Regions from separate parts of the Bradyrhizobium sp. BR 1432 genome, predicted to be linked through region 2. Evidence: riboswitches for the same ligand, from Rfam matches in the RefSeq annotation. Region 2 holds a riboswitch; the other holds the start of a gene.
What was found. Region 2 has a riboswitch for fluoride ahead of ACSKB8_RS06420 (hypothetical protein). Riboswitches for the same ligand answer to the same signal wherever they lie in the genome.
Positions count from the first base shown of each region.

Region 1 (8,110 bases), on a different contig from region 2:
TCGTAATTGCCCCCGACTTCGCGCGCCGCTGTCCGGCCGTCGATCCGGATGACCATCATCTCTTCGTCAGTCTCGGCTGCGCTGCGGAAAACCTCATCCTCGCAGCTTCCACACTGGGTTGGCACGCCACTCCGTTCGTCGATGGCGACCGGATCGTGATCACGCTCGAAGAGGCCCCGCCGGCAGCATCGGAGCTGGCCGCTGCGATTCCCGTCAGGCAATGCACCCGTGCGACCTTCGACGGCAGGCCGGCCACACCGGAGATCTTGCGCCGGCTCGAGAACGCCTGTCGCGAACCGAACGTCGCGGCGATCCTGATGACCGAACGCGCCGCGATCGCTGAGGTCACCGACTATGTGCTCGAAGGCAACTCGGCGCAAATGCGCGACAAGGCCTTCATGCGCGAGCTCGTCAGCTGGATCCGCTTCAACGAGGCGGAGGCGCTCGCGACCATGGACGGGTTGTTCTCGCCCGCGTCGGGAAACCCGTCGCTGCCTTCATGGGCGGCGCGACCGCTTCTGAAACTCTTCTTCACCGAGAGCGGGAAAACAAGAAATACCGCGAAGAGCTCGAAAGCTCTGCGGGCGTCATCGTGCTCGCTGCCGATCGCAGCGACAAGTGGCATTGGATCGCGGTCGGCCGCGCCTGTCAGCGTTTCGGCTTGCAGGCGACCGCGTTGGGACTAAAATATTCCTTCGTCAACCAGCCGGTCGAGGTGGCAGCGCTGAGGCCGCAATTTGCGACGCGGCTCGGGCTGGGCGAACGGCGCCCCGACATCGTGATGCGCTTCGGGACCGGCCCGAACCTGCCGAAATCGCTGCGACGTCCACCAGAGCTGGTGATGCAATTCTAACGACGCAAGCCGCCCAGCGCCGGCGACTCGCCGGGCAGCATCGAGGAGTTGATGTCGCTGTCCATGCGTCCCGATTGCTGTTGGATGAATCCGGCACCGAACGACAGGCTGAGATTGGAGGTCGGCTTGAACTCGACACCCGCGAACGCGCCATAACCGGGCGTGGCGCTGGAGGTCAGCGGCGCCAGCGAGCTGCCGATGCCGTTGCCGAATTTCAGCGTGTCGAAGCCGGCGAAGAACGTGACGGGGATGCCGCCCGCCGTCTTGGTGTTGTAGCCGAACTGCGTGCTGTCATAGGACAGCGCGCTGAAATTGCCGGCCGAGCCGGCCTGATTGAAGCCGCTCAGACCAAAATTGCCGCGCTCGCTGCCGACGAAGAAACCGTTCGCATAGCTGGTACGCCAACCCGCATCGCCGGCATTGAAGCTCGAGAAGCCGCCGTAAGTATCGGAACTCTGCTCGGCACCACCACTGAGGCCGAAAGGCCCGCCGGGAATCCAATATCTCAGCGGCGCAACTTGCGCATGAGCCGGTGCGCCGGTGAGGCAGAGCACGGCGAGAGTTGCAAGAGCGCGTGAACGTGGGAAGTTGAACATCCAGGTTACCGTTGAGAGTTTTGCAAATTATACTCCTCGGACATCACCAATGCCAGCGGTGCGACCGCGCCGACGTCACGGCCCCGAGCCTCCCGGAGAGCTCCAGCTGATGCCCCACGATCCGCTGCTCACGCGCCTGACGTCCGCCTTTGCCGGGGTACCGGGCGTCGAGGCTGTCGTTCTCGGCGGCTCGCGCGCACGGGGCAGCGGGCACTTCACGTCGGACTACGATGTCGGCCTCTATTTCAAGACGGCGATCCCGCTGGATACCGAACGGTTGCTGGCCGCCGCAAAAGACATCGCCGACGATCCCGCAGCCACGACCGTGACGCCGGTCGGCGAATGGGGTCCGTGGATCGTCGGCGGCGCCTGGCTTTCAGTGGAAGGCCGCAAGGTCGACCTGCTCTATCGCAACGCCGACGCGGTCGAAGCGGCGATGGAATCCAGCCGCGCCGGCGTGGTCACCATGGATTATCAGCCCGGCCATCCGCATGGCTTCTGCTCGGCCATCTGGATGGGCGAGATCGCGTATTGTCAGCCTCTGCACGACCCGAAGGGTTTGATCGTTCATCTCAAATCAATCGCGCTTCCGTATCCGCAGGCTCTGCGCCGCGCCCTGATCCGGCGCTTCCAGTGGGAAGTCCTGTTCAGCATCGAAAATGCCGAGCTCGCGGCGGCACGTGACGAGCGGACCCACATCGCGGGATGCCTCTACAGATCGCTCGCCTGCATTGCGCAGGTGCTGTTCGCCCTGAACGAACGCTATCTCATCAACGAAAAGGGCGCGCTCCAGGAGGCGGCTGGCTTGCCGCTGACGATTCCGCAACTGGAGGAGCAGGCAAACGAGGTCTGGCGGCTGATCGGCGACGGCACCTTTGCGCCCGCTTGCGAGGCCTTGCGCAGGATCGACCGGCAGCTGAAGGTGCTGACATCTTGAAAGCATGGAGAACCCGGTGACATCGGATAGTCCCGTCACTTACGAATTTGCAGGCAACATCGCCCGCATCACGCTGCGCCGCCCGCCCGTCAACGCGCTGAGCCTCGAGGTGATCCGCGCGGTGGTCGCGGCGCTCCGCCGCGCCGCGGACGATCCGGAGGCGCGCGTGGTCGTGCTGGCGAGCGCTATCCCTAAGCGCTTCTCGGCCGGCCTCGATCTCGACATCCTGCTCGGCAAGCCCGGCGCCGAGATCCGCGAATTCCTCCAGGCGCTCTATATCGACCTCTACGACGCGCAGTATCGGCTCGGCAAACCGTCGATCGCCGCCGTCGGCGGTGCGGCGCGGCGGCATGACCATGGCAGTGTCCTGCGATGTGGTGCTGGCGGCCGAGAGCGCGACGTTCGGCTATCCCGAGATCGACGTCGGCGTCATCCCGGCGATCCACTATGCCCATCTGCCGCGGATCGTCGGACGTCACCGCGCCTTCGATCTGCTGTTCACCGGCCGCGTCTTCAGCGCCGCGGAGGCGCGCGAGCTCGGCGTGGTCAACCGCGTCGTCGCCGACGCGGAGCTCGAGGCCGAGGTCGCAAGGCTCGCGGCGCAGTTCGCGGGAAAATCGGCGGCGGTGCTACGGATGGGCCGCGCCGCCTTCATGCGCCAGATCGATCTCGACTATCGGCGCAGCATTGCAAGCGCCGTCGACGATTTCTGCAATGTCGCGACGTCGGATGAGGCGCAGGAGGGCTTGAGAGCGTTCGTGGAGAAGCGGCCGCCGAAATGGTGAGGACGGCAGCTTTCAGGCGGTCTTGTCGACCGAAGACGAGGAGTTGGCCGGCGGATATTTCGTCACCGGCACCATGAAGGATTTCGTGCCGACCTGGTAGATGATCTTGCCGTTCTGCCCGTCATCGGTTGCGATCTGCGCCTGGCCGAACATGATGACGTTCTTGTAGACGGTGCCGGTGCCCTGGCGGGTGACGCCGTCGGTGGTGACGCTGACCTGGGCTTCCTTGCCGTTGACCGAGAGCACCTTGAAGCTCGCGCTCTTGCCGTTCTCGCTGGAATAGCCGCCCCAGCTTCCCATGAGGCGGCTGTCGGAAGCCGGCGGGTCCTGCTTCTCGAGGTTCGCGGTCTGCTTGCCAGCGCCCCCGAAGGAGAACAGCAGCACCATGTTCTTGCCGTCCTTGGTGCCGACCGTGACCCCGCCAAAGGTGATGAGCGTGCCCTTGACCTCGGCAAAGCCGCGCTCGGTGTGGCCGTTATGGGTGTACTCGACCTGCGCCCGGGCACCGCGGATGTTCACGACCTTGAAGCCGACGGGCTGGTTGTTGCCCACCCAATTGCCCTTCCAGTCACCAAGCAGCGCGCTCTGGTGATACAGCCGCTCGTTGGCGGGAGAAATCTGGCTGGTGCTCGACGTGACGATGGCCATGGTCTGCTCGGTGGACGGGTTCGACGAACCCGCTCTCGTTCGCGCGCCCGACAGCAAAGTCAAAACTGCGATCGGAAACGAACTGAAACAACCGGATTAGGGCCATGTGCCGGTTAACGAGCGGTTAAATTCAACCGTCGGGCGAGATGAGGCGAAAGGTCCCAACCGGCGTGCGCTATTAACGGCCCCAGCGGTCCGACCAGATCTTCTCGCCGATCATGCAACTGACGCGCGGCTCCTTGTCCGCAACCCGCATCACGGGGCGCTCCGGCATGCGGCCAGCGACCTCCATCAGCAGCTTGGTGCGGATCGCTTCCTTGAACTTGTCGCGATCCTTGATCGTGATGACGAAAGAGCCGGGACCGCCGATGACGCAGTCCTCGTAGTAGAAGTCGAGATTGTCGATATCCATGGTCGAATAGGACGGCTCCTTGACCATGATCGGCAGACCGTTGATGACGATGCCCTTCTCGAGCGCGGCATCGCGCGCCACCGTGACCGGGATGCCATTGTTGTTGGGGCCGTCACCGGAAATGTCGATCACGCGACGCAAGCCCCGATATGGATCCTCGTCGAACAGCGGCATCGCAAACGTGATCGCGCCGGAGATCGAGGTGCGCGAGGCACGCCGGATCGGCGTCTTCATGATCTCGGCGGCAACCGCATCCGCGGTCTCGGGGCCGTCGATCAGGCGCCAGGGGATGATGATCTTCTGGTCGCTGGAGGCGGCCCACTCGAAATAGGTTACCGCGATCCGGCCGTTCGGACCGAGCTTCAGCGCCTGGAGGAATTCTTTGGACTGGATCGCCAGCGCGTAGCCTTCGCGCTGGACCGCGAGCTCGTCCATGTCCATGGAGTAGGAGACGTCGACCGCGAGGATCAGTTCGACGTCGACCGTCTGTGCATCCTTGTCGGCAGCCAGCCGCTGCGGCTGATTCTCAAGCGGCTCGAATTTAGGTCCTGGCGCCGCGATGCCCGCGACGTCCCCTCCGGCAAGCACGCCGGCCACCAGCACAGCCCCGATCGAGAACAGCAAGCGCATCGCAGCGGTCTCCCGTCGTATGACGCGATGGTGACATGCAATCGCCTTGCCGCAAAGTGCGAAGATCGCTTGCGCTTCACATTCGAGTTAGGAACGACGTGCTCGCCGCCGTGTTGCCTCGCTTCGCGCGACTGGAACACACAGCGAGACCGGCACCGTCGTTCCAGAGCTCGCGACGCGCGCAGAATGACGCCTAGGGACAGCGCGGCCGGCCCACTTGTCCGCCGCAATTTCCATGCTAGGCTGGATGCACAGATGGGGATGGAGTCCCCGACAACCGCCCGGCGGTCGATGATCGTACTGGGCTGATGACTCCTGCTTGAGGTGGGGCAATCTTTGAGCCTCTGCCTTTGGTGGGAGCATGGACCGACCCGCCGATGGCGGGTTTTTTGTTGCCTGGTGGCGAAGGCAGGAAACTGGGCCAGCAAGCCAAGGCCAGGAGAAAGTGAAGACGTGACCACGACGACACCGAATGCTGCGCGCGCCACCTTACCCAGGGGAATCTGGGTGCTCGGCTTCGTCTCGATGCTGATGGACATCTCCTCCGAGATGATCCATGCGCTGCTGCCGGTCTATCTCGTCACCGCGCTCGGCGCCTCCACGCTCACGGTCGGCTTCATCGAGGGCATTGCCGAGGCGACCGCCTCGATCACGAAGATCTTCTCCGGCGCGTTGTCGGACTGGCTCGGCCGCCGCAAGCTGCTCGCCGCGCTCGGCTACGGGCTGGCCGCCTTCACCAAGCCGCTGTTTCCGCTCGCCCCGAGCGTCGGATGGCTGGTGGCGGCACGCTTCATCGACCGCGTCGGCAAGGGCATTCGCGGCGCGCCGCGCGATGCGCTGATCGCCGACATCGCTCCCATCGGCCTGCGCGGCGCGAGCTTTGGCCTGCGGCAATCGCTCGACACCATCGGCGCCTTCGTCGGGCCGCTCGCGGCCATCGGCATGATGTGGTGGACGGCTGACAATTTTACGATCGTGTTCTGGGTGGCAGTGCTGCCGGCCTTTCTGTCCTTCGGCCTGATCGCCTTCGCCGTGCACGAGCCGGAGCCGGATCCGAACCGAAAACCTGCAACGAACCCGCTCAATCTTGCCGCGATGCAGCAGCTCGGGGCAGTCTACTGGCGCGTCGTCGCGGTCGGTGTCGTGTTCACGCTGGCGCGCTTCAGCGAGGCCTTCCTGATCCTGCGCGCGCAGAACATCGGGCTCAACCCGATGTGGGTGCCGGCGGTGCTGGTGCTGATGAACGTCACTTATGCGCTGTCGGCCTATCCCGCCGGCGTGCTGTCGGACCGGATCAACCGCACCGGCCTGCTCGCGCTCGGCCTGGTCTTCCTCGCCGGCGCCGACCTCGCGCTGGCACTGCTCCCGAGCCTTGCAGGCCTCGCGCTCGGCGTCGTGCTGTGGGGGCTGCATATGGGGCTGACGCAAGGCCTGCTCTCGGCCCTCGTCGCCGATGCCGCGCCGCCGAGCCTGCGCGGCACCGCATTCGGCTATTTCAACCTGCTCACGGGCCTGGCCCTGCTGGCTGCGAGCGTGATCGCCGGCGCGTTGTGGGATGCCTATGGTCCGGCAGGCACGTTCCTGGCGGGACTCGGCTTTGCCCTGATCTCGCTCATGGGGCTGCTTGCCGTCGGCAACGGTCTGGCAGCGGAGCAAGAATGATGACGGGGAGGCTTTCGTCGTGCTGAGTGGGGTGCTTGCGATCATGATGGGTAGCGTGCTCGGCGGCTGTGCGCGCTATTTCGTGTCCGGCGCGATCGCGCGGCGATTGGGCGAGACGTTTCCGTGGGGCACCATGACCATCAATGTCACCGGCGCCTTCCTGATCGGCATTTTCGGCGCGCTCGCGACCCATCCCGGCTCGGCCTTCGCCACGCCCACCCCCTGGCTGTTCGCGGTGACCGGCTTTCTCGGCTGCTACACCACGGTGTCCTCGTTCAGTCTGCAAACCCTGACGCTGGCGCGGAGCGGCGAGCCGCTCTCCGCGCTCGGCAATGTCGTGCTCTCGGTCGGGCTGTGCCTTGCAGCCGTCAGTTGCGGCTTCCTCCTCGCGGACAGGCTTGGAGGATAGAAGCGCATGGCCGTCCCCTCCTCCGCCGAGCGCTGGCGTAGCGCGATACTCTACGCCTGGGTTGCCGCCGGCAGCATCGTCGGCGGACTGACCCGTTATCTGGTCGGTCTCGCGCTCGACACCGGACCGGGCTTTCCCTTCGCCACGCTGTTCATCAACGCCACGGGATCGCTGATCATCGGCTTCTACGCGGCGCTGACCGGCCCCGACGGCCGCATGCTGGCGCGTCCGGAGCACCGGCAGTTCGTCATGACCGGGTTCTGCGGCGGCTACACCACGTTCTCGACCTTCAGCCTGGAGACCTTCCGACTGCTCCACGGCGGCCTGAAGTACACGGCACTTGCCTATGTCGCAGCGTCCGTCATCTGCTGGCTGGTGTCGGCGTGGCTCGGGCATATGATGGCGAGCCGCTACAACCGCTTGACAAGGAGTTGACCATGCAAATCCCCGCTCAGGCCGTTTTGCTTCGGATCTTCATCGGCGAGAGCGACCATTTCGACGGCAAGCCGCTCTATGAAGCGATCGTGATGACCGCGCGCGAGCGGCACCTCGCCGGTGCCACCGTGCTGCGCGGTCCGATGGGCTTCGGCAAATCGAGCCGGCTGCACACTTCGAAGATCCTGCGACTTTCGGAAGACCTGCCGCTGCTGATCGAGATCGTCGACAGCGAGGACAACATCAACGCATTCCTGCCCATCCTGGATGGCATGATGTCGAGCGGCCTGATCACCTTGGAGAAGGTGCAGGTCCTACAATATGGTGCGAAGGCCGCGAGCTGATCGCTCCAGCAGGAACCCGAGCCCGCCGTGTCCGGGAGGCGGAATGAACGATACTGTTACCACACCGAAAACCAGGACGAAGACCAAGGTCGAGCGGCCGCGGCTGCACAAGGTCATCCTGATCAACGATGATTACACGCCGCGCGAATTCGTCACCATGGTGCTCAAGGCCGAATTCCGCATGACGGAGGATCAGGCCTACAAGGTGATGATCACCGCGCACAAGCTGGGCACCTGCGTCGTCGCCGTGTTCACCAAGGACGTCGCCGAGACCAAGGCGACGCGTGCCACCGATGCCGGCCGCGCCAAGGGCTACCCGTTGCTGTTCACGACGGAGCCGGAGGAATAAAGCTCAGCCCACCAGCGCGTGCGTTTCTTCGGCCAGCCCGTACACGCGCT
Region 1 covers NZ_JBPUGF010000004.1:663,676-671,785, reverse strand. The annotation lists gene ACSKB8_RS44145 (hypothetical protein) at 500-853, shown strand; gene ACSKB8_RS44140 (hypothetical protein) at 850-1,449, opposite strand; gene ACSKB8_RS44135 (nucleotidyltransferase domain-containing protein) at 1,559-2,386, shown strand; partial or broken gene ACSKB8_RS44130 (enoyl-CoA hydratase-related protein) at 2,391-2,669, shown strand; gene ACSKB8_RS44125 (enoyl-CoA hydratase/isomerase family protein) at 2,743-3,171, shown strand; gene ACSKB8_RS44120 (hypothetical protein) at 3,184-3,819, opposite strand; gene ACSKB8_RS44115 (DUF1194 domain-containing protein) at 3,998-4,861, opposite strand; fluoride riboswitch at 5,110-5,186, shown strand; gene ACSKB8_RS44110 (MFS transporter) at 5,315-6,523, shown strand; gene crcB (fluoride efflux transporter CrcB) at 6,543-6,932, shown strand; gene crcB (fluoride efflux transporter CrcB) at 6,939-7,367, shown strand; gene ACSKB8_RS44095 (DUF190 domain-containing protein) at 7,370-7,711, shown strand; gene clpS (ATP-dependent Clp protease adapter ClpS) at 7,755-8,060, shown strand; gene ACSKB8_RS44085 (adenylate/guanylate cyclase domain-containing protein) at 8,064-8,110, opposite strand, start outside.
Region 1: it holds a riboswitch for fluoride, as region 2 does, so the genes downstream of both, ACSKB8_RS44110 (MFS transporter) here and ACSKB8_RS06420 (hypothetical protein) in region 2, are expected to answer to the same signal.

Region 2 (8,110 bases):
GCGCTCAACGACATCGATTACGGCGCGTGGAGGATGAAGACCCATGAGGAAATGGCAGCTTCCGAGCCGATGCTTCACGCGACCTGGTTCAATACGCCCCACCTGATGCGATTTCCGGGAGGCGACTCCCTTCAGGACGTCGTTGCGCGCGCAGCGGACGCAGTCCGGCTCGCGCTCGAACGACACCCCTCTGGCACCGTCGTTCTGGTTTCGCATGATAGCGTGAACCGGGCGCTGCTTTTGCAGGTCGCGGACCTGCCGCTCTCCTCCTACTGGCGGCTCACGCAAGAGCCCTGTTGCATCAACGAGATCGAGATAACCAGCGATCGGATTCGTGTTCTTGCGATCAACGAGACCGCCCATTTAGACGGGATCGATCCGGCCTAGCTCAGCACACCGCCTCTTCTCGCCCAGGTTATTGAGCCGCTGACAGCCGACGGGATTGCGTCGACTGCTCGTCCCCTCCAAATACGTTCGCGTAGAGATCTTCCCCATAGCTCGTTTGCAGCGGCGTGGCTTCGATCAGCCGGAACGTCCGCGTGCCGTCCGGCTGGCGCTCCGACCGCAGGAACAGCGCATTCGGAAGCTTCTTCTGATGCATACGATGCGCGAACTGGTGCAGATGCGTCACGTAGCCGACCTTCACTCCCTTCTCCAGCAAGGCGGTCGCGATCTGCATCGCGATTTCCGATCCTTCCCGTTCATTGGTCGCCGCGAACAACTCATTCATGAGCATCATCGCGCCCGGACCAAGATGCTCAACGAGCTCGCTCATCCGGCTCAGCTCTTCGTCGAGCTTTCCACTCTCCATCGCGGCATCTTCTTCGCGCTTGAAATGGCTGAACAGCGCGGTCCGGACCTCGGCCGAAAACGTCTCCGCCGGGACGAACACGCCCGCCTGCATCATCAGTTGGGCGAGGCCCAGACTACGCAGGAACGTCGATTTGCCTCCCGAATTGGCGCCCGTGATCACGATGAGATCTTTGCCGGCGGTCACCAGATCGTTGCCGACGGGCACTCGGTTCATGCTGATCGCAAGACAAACGTCGTAGAGACCCAAGAACGACAATACGCTGCCGTCCAGCTCCACGGGCCTTGGAAGACAGGTGGGCGTGCCGAGCTTTTGAATGTGTTCGTAAAGGTTCAAGCAGCCCACATAGAAAGCAAGCTCAGTCCGCAGCATCTGAAAGAAGCTCGAAATGTGATCCATTGACTGGGCGAGCGCATTTGCCACCAGGTTGATACCCCGATCCCGCAATTCGGACAGAGCGCGGGCGCCGGCTTCGTCTCGCGGATTCAGATAGGACGTGTATCCTTCGGTGGTCGGCCACAGCCGGGCGAACCAGCCGAGATCCTTCCTATGCGGCTTGCGCAGGACGTAGTTGGTTGCCTTATTGCCCTTACCTAGTTGGGCGCTGACCAGAACCCCACCTTTGAATTTCAGCCGCTTCAGATGATCCTCGATCTCCTCAAAATACGGATCGCTCAGTTCAGCCCGGAGCATTTCGAATAATCTGGAGAATCCTCGTGAGTTGAACCGTCCAATGTTCCGGTCGGCCAAGGCTCGGAGCTTCCGTAAGGCCGGAACGAAGATGTCCAATATTTCGACGGCATGCGACAGCGTGCCGGTAGGGTAGCGCGACATCGGCGACCAATAGTGCTTTCTTTCGGCTTTCAATGCCTCGACCACGATGTCGTATGCCCGTCTGAGAGTCGGCCCGTGCTGCAGGCAGTCTCGCAGCACGTCCTGGCGATATTCGATCACGTCGAGTTCGCAAACTCCGTTGAGCAGCCCGACCAAGGCCACTTCCAACAGGAAGGCGTCACCACCGGCCATCGTGTTCAAGAGGATATCAAGTCCGAGATCCTGGTTCAGGGCGGCATGATTCCAGGGCAAGGCTTGATTGAGATCCAGTCCCGGCTCCTTCTGCCGGGCATAGGATCGATCTCGCCGCGATAGCAGCAGCGTCGGGTCGAAATCGCGCTGGATACAGCAGGAACGCCTTCATGGCTTGATGCGCTCCTTTACGCGCTGATGCGTCAGACCGTATTTCTGGGCGATCGCCATCGCATAAGCCAGGCCATCGGCAGTCCGCCGCTCGATCTTGAACGTGCGGACTGCCGGCTGGTCCGGTACAACCGTGCTCACCATCGAAACGGTCTCCGGACCGAACGTCGACAGCTCGTCGACGAACGTGACCCAGACGCCGAGCACATCCATGGCCGCGAGCTTCGTCATGACCTTCTGACTGAGGAATGTCTCGTCGCGAATCGTCGTGGAGGTGAAGATCTCATTCAAAATCACGATGGAGCGCCGCGTGACCCGCTTCAGGATCGAACGGATCCGAACCAGGTCGTCTTCCAGTTTGCCGCGTAGGTTTTCGACCTTCTCTTCCCGTTCGAAGTGCGTGAAGATCTGGTCGACCAGGTAAAGCTTGGCCCCTCGCGCCGGGACCGGGCATCCCAGGCTTGCAAGATAGTGCAATTGTCCGACCATGCGGGCGAAGGTCGTCTTGCCGCCCTGATTGGGTCCGGACACCACAATGAGCCGCTCCCTGCCCGTCAGATCAAAATCGTTGCAGACAACCGGTTTCTGCTCACCGACGTGTTTCAGCGCGAGCGCAAGGTCGAACCCCTCCCGGCAATGGACCTGTTTGGAGTTGTCGGAAACCTCGGGCAGGCACAACCGTAGTCCGGCCTGTTCGAGCCTCGTCGTCTGTTTCAAGTAAGCGAGATAGAACTGGACGTCCCTATCGAATCCTACGATGGCCTTGTCGAGAAATTCGACTTGCCGAGCGCAGAACGCTAGCAGGCGAGCAAACGGCTCCGGATTGAGGCGCGCCACCAACTGAAGCACTTTGGCTTCGATGTGGTTCATGTCCTCCGGCGCATCGTTGAATTTCGAGCGGTAGTCTGTGGCGGCGCCTTGCTTGAATCTCGCGAACGTCGCCTCAACTTCCGCGCTGTAGTCCGGCTCATCCTGGAGGTTCTTCACCGTGAACGAGGCCTCACGTATCACGATGCCGTATCTGACCTGCGACAGTTGGTCAGAGATGCTCTTGGCTTCATCGCGGAGAGCAACGAAATTGTCCTGCGCAATGTAGCCGGTCAGATAGTCGCGAATGCTCAGGAGCGCTCGGGACTTCATCTGAGATCGCGTCAGATCCGTCGCCAATTGATCGACCGCATTGCAGTAGATCTCTATTGCGTGGAGAAACCACATCTGCTTGTGAAATCGGTCGTAGAGCTTGGCCGATAGCGCCTTGTGGATCCGGGCATCCCTCATTCGCTCGGCGAAGTGTCTGATGTTGTCGAGGAGAGCCGGGTCTTCGAGATCGCGGAAGACTTCGTGACGATATTCAATGGCTTCAACCCGCTGCAGCGGGACGTGAAAAACAGGCTTGATGGCGTATTCTTCAAAGCCGGCCGTTATCGCGGCCACCAGCTGATCCAGATTCAGATCAGCGAAGAATTCTGGCGCTGCACTTTCCGGAGCGGCCGTAGAGTCCTCGGGCCGATCGAAGAGGACGCTTGGCACGATATCCGGCGCGCTTGGATGGCGTTCGCGTCCGTCAGACTCGGCCGTAAGCGGTGGTTGGGGGCGCGGATAAGACACAATAAAACTCCTCCAAAGCCGTGCTTCGGTAGGAGTCATCAGCCCCTCGGGGCGGTTCAGGCGAACCCCATCGCCAACATTGCAAACGAGTATACGTCCGATCTGGTTCCGGTCAACGAGCCACTAGCCGCCCCTCCATTTTCTTGCCCCAAGCGGGCGGCGCAATTAGACTATGCACGATATCGACGGGGATGGAGTGCCCCCGAAACCGCCGCAGGCTGATGACTCCTACCGCGCACCATCTCGGTGGTAGGAGACACAATGGCCGGCGTTCCCTTAGGATCTGATGGTTGCCGGCCTTCGCAAGCGGAGCGCCCACGCGTGCTTTTTTCCGCGTCCATGGTCGTCTGCTCACGTAGCGAGGCGGACCAAGATGGGGGCACAGAGCCATGAGAAGCCTGGCACGCCCCTCATTCTTCCGGATGTTCGACCTCCTCATAACCAGCACGAATCCGGGCATGAAACGATCCCGCTGGACGCATGATGGTGTCGAATTCGAGCGGGAGCGCCATAGTTTTTCGAGCTCCAGACATGGAATCGTCATCGAGATCTTCACCTTGTCCCGGTCAGGTCGCCCCGGCTGGTCGCTGATGGTCACGAAGGAGTATTGGTGGGCCGGACCGGAGGCTACGCCGTTCAAGAACTTGCGATGGGCGCGCCCCCTCGGCGGCCAGCGAAGCGACCTGTTCGACTGGCTGCGCGCGCAGGAGGCGGCACTCGAACGCTCGCTGTCGCTTGAGATGCCCCGCGACCAGGCCGAAGCGAATTCGCGGTCGATGCACGCCGACAATTCCGAGCACTCTTCACTCACCTGGAGTTCGGTCGATCATGGAGACAAAGATGAATAGTCCGCTTCCGGCCATCCAAGCTCTCGATGCATTCGAAATTCTCGAACTCGCGCGGCTATCCCACGCTTCGCGTCGTGGCAAGGCTCGACAATGGGCACGCCGGCACGGCTTCGGTGCCGTCCGGCGCCTCGACTGGACGCTACGAAGCGCTGGAGCTGCGCGATGGCGATATGGCGCGGTACGGCGGCAAAGGCGTGCTCAAGGCCGTTTCTCACGTCAATGGGATCATTCGGGATCGCCTCATGGGGATGGCTGCCTGCCCCCAGGAGCCCATCGACACGGCATTGATCGTGCTCGACGGCACCGAGAGCAAGATCAAGCTGGGTGCGAATGCGATCCTTGGTGTCTCCATGGCCATCGCGCGTGCCGCGGCTTCGGCGGCAGGTGTGCCGCTCTACTGCTATCTGGGCGGCGTCTCAGCAACGAGGCTCCCCGTCCCCATGATGAACGTCATCAACGGCGGGCGGCATGCCCAGAATTCGCTCGACTTCCAGGAATTCATGATAGTGCCCCATGGCGCCCCAAACTTTGCGGAAGCCGTCCGCTACGGGGCCGAGACCTTCCACGCGCTCCACGAGCTCCTACACAAGGCGGGGCACTCGACTGCGGTCGGCGACGAGGGAGGGTTTGCGCCCAACTTGAGGACTATCGAAGAGGCTTGCGAATTGATCGTTGAAGCGATCCGCAAGACGGGGTTGCAGCCCGGCACCGACGTTGCCCTTGCCTTCGATCCCGCAGCCAGCACCTTTGCAAATGATGGCAAGTACGTCTTCGCCAAATCCGGTGACAAGACCCTCTCGCGAGACGAGCTGCTTTCTCTCTACAACGGCCTGTTAGACGCTTATCCTATCGTTTCGATCGAGGATGGATTCGCCGAGGATGACTGGGACGGATTCCGCCTGCAGATGGCCGCTTGCGGCGACCGAATCCAGATCGTCGGCGACGATCTTTACGTCACCAATCCTCGTTTTATCCAGAAGGGTATCGATAGCAGAGCGACCAATGCGGTTCTGATCAAGCTGAACCAGATCGGCACGGTTACCGAGACCATGAAGGCGGTGCAGATGTGCCGCGATGCTGGTTGGGGCTACGTAATCTCGCATAGATCGGGCGAGACCGAGGACACGTTCATTTCCGACTTTGCGGTTGCCATGGGCGGTGGACAGATCAAGGCTGGATCACTGTCCCGCAGCGAGCGGCTCGCAAAATACAATCGCCTGCTCGAAATCGAGCGCGAACTTGGCCCTGCGGCGGTCTACGAAAGCCCATTTCTGACGCATTAAGGCGGAGCGAATGCACCTACGGAGCTGTCCGCGAGTTGCGATTCATCTATTTCGGCGTGGTAGCCGCACGAAGATCGTGGTGCCCAGGGGCGGAATCGAACCACCGACACTGCGATTTTCAGTCGCATGCTCTACCAACTGAGCTACCTGGGCGTGCTCCAAGAGAGGGGCCAAAGCCCATCGAGCGGGCGGTTTATAGTGGGCTAGAAGCGGCCTGTCCACCCGGCTTCGCCTGAAGGCTGCGCCGGGCGTGGCCCGGCTGTGCACAAGGTGGGGCGGGCTCGCCGCGGCTGGCACGCGGCGCTTCTTGAGCTCACCAAATCATTGATATCGCTTGTTATTCCACGTCATCGGTCTCGTCGTCGCGGCCGGGGATGACGTAGGAGCCTTTCAGCCAGCGGTTCAAATCGACGTCGCGGCAGCGCGAGGAGCAGAACGGGCGGGTGGCCTCTGACTGCGGCTTGCCGCAGATCGGGCAGGTCTTGAGGGGGGCGGCGGGCGTTTTGACGTGATCGTTCATGGTCGGAGCAGCTTACACGAGGTGAGGCAGGTCAAGCGCCGGCCGGCAAACGAGTTCCTCGGGCGAGGGCGCATGCATGGGGTTGTTTTCGCGTTTTTTGTCGGCGGCGCTGTGGTGCTCACACCGCGGTGCCGTTGAGCCAGCCGAAGCGGGTCGGAAAGCCCTCGCCGCCGAGCAGGGCCGTGGTCTCGTACAGCGGCAGGCCGACCACGTTGGTGTAGGAGCCGACCATCTTGACCACGAACGAGCCGGCGATGCCCTGCACGGCATAGCCGCCGGCTTTGCCGCGCCATTCGCCGGAGCCGATATAGGCCTGGATGTCGTCTTCCGAGAGGCGCTTGAATCGGACGCGGGTCTCGACCAGGCGCTGGCGGAAGGCCTCGCGCGGCGTCACGAGGCAGATCGCAGTGTAGACCCGGTGGTTGCGGCCCGACAGCAGCCGCAGGCACTGCGCGGCTTCGTCGACGAGGTTGGCCTTGGGCAGGATGCGGCGGCCGACCGCCACCACGGTGTCGGCAGAGAGGATGAAGGCGCCGCGCAGCTCGTCATCCAGCTGCACCGATTTCAGCGCCGCATCGGCCTTGGCCCGGGCGAGGCGGTTGGCGCAGGCGCGCGGCAGCTCGCCCCGCTTCGGCGTCTCGTCGACGTCGGCCGGCCGGAGCGCATCCGGCTCGATGCCGGCCTGGTTGAGCAGCGACAGGCGTCGCGGCGAACCGGAGGCAAGTACGAATTTGGGGCGGCCGAGCATCAGGTGATTTGGGGGATGAAGCAGGGAGTGAATTTCGCGCGGAACCTATCGGAAGGGGGCCGGTTTCACAACCCGGGAACCGGAGGTTTGGTGATTCGAGGTTGCCAACACGCGTGTGCCTGCGCTCTGTGACGCGGGTGTTACGGTCGCCGCATGCTACCCGCTCGCCGCACCCGCCTTTGCGAATCGCCGGCGGATGCGCATCAAGAGCTGATCGCAGACCTCGCGATAGGCGGCGAGCTTCTGGTCACGGCTGCCTTCGATGGTGGTGGGATCCTGCGTCGGCCAGTATTCGACGTCGGCGGCGAGCGTGCGGGTCAGCTCCAGTGCCCTGTGGTGCGCCTCCGGCGACAGCGTGATGATGAGGTCGAAGTTCAATCCCTCCCAGTCCTCCAGCTCCTCGAAGGTCTGCGGCCTATGGGCGGAGATGTCCTGGCCGAGCTCGGCCATCACGGACACCGCAAACGGATCGAGGTCGCCCTTCCTGGTGCCGGCCGACCTCACGTAGAGGCCCTGCGGAAACATGTGCTGCAACAGGCTCTCAGCCATCGGCGAGCGCACGCTGTTCATCGCGCAGGCGAACAGCACCGATTGCGGATCGCGTGCGCGTGGGGGCGCAGCCATCCGCTTTTATCCTTTCCAATGCAGGACGGTAATGAGCGTGAACAGCCGGCGCGAGGTCTCGAAGTCGACCCGCACCTTGCCCTTCAGCCGCTCCTGGAGCGTGCGCGATCCCTCATCATGGATGCCGCGGCGGCCCATGTCGATGGCCTCGATCTTGTCCGGCGTCGCGGTCCGGATCGCCTGATAGTAGCTGTCGCAGATCATGAAATAGTCCTTCACGATCCGCCGGAACGGCGTCAGCGACAACAGATGCGCGACGACAGGCGTGCCGTCCTCGCGGCGGATGTCGAACATCAACCGGTTGCCGGTGATGCCGATATGCAGCGTGAACGGGCCCTGCCCGTCGGCGCCGTCGGGCGCGAACAAATTCTGCTCGATCAGGTCGTAGATCGCGATCGCGCGCTCGTGCTCGATGTCAGGCCCGGAACGGCCGATCGAGTCCTCGTCGAGCGTGACGCCGACGATGCGATT
Region 2 covers NZ_JBPUGF010000003.1:1,317,717-1,325,826, forward strand. The annotation lists gene ACSKB8_RS06405 (histidine phosphatase family protein) at 1-387, shown strand, start outside; gene ACSKB8_RS06410 (MutS-related protein) at 416-1,897, opposite strand; gene ACSKB8_RS06415 (MutS-related protein) at 2,006-3,616, opposite strand; fluoride riboswitch at 3,639-3,700, opposite strand; fluoride riboswitch at 3,795-3,854, shown strand; gene ACSKB8_RS06420 (hypothetical protein) at 4,039-4,464, shown strand; gene eno (phosphopyruvate hydratase) at 4,491-5,747, shown strand; tRNA gene ACSKB8_RS06430 (tRNA-Phe) at 5,825-5,900, opposite strand; gene yacG (DNA gyrase inhibitor YacG) at 6,085-6,267, opposite strand; gene ACSKB8_RS06440 (Maf-like protein) at 6,386-7,015, opposite strand; gene ACSKB8_RS06445 (low molecular weight phosphatase family protein) at 7,172-7,639, opposite strand; gene ACSKB8_RS06450 (UPF0262 family protein) at 7,646-8,110, opposite strand, start outside.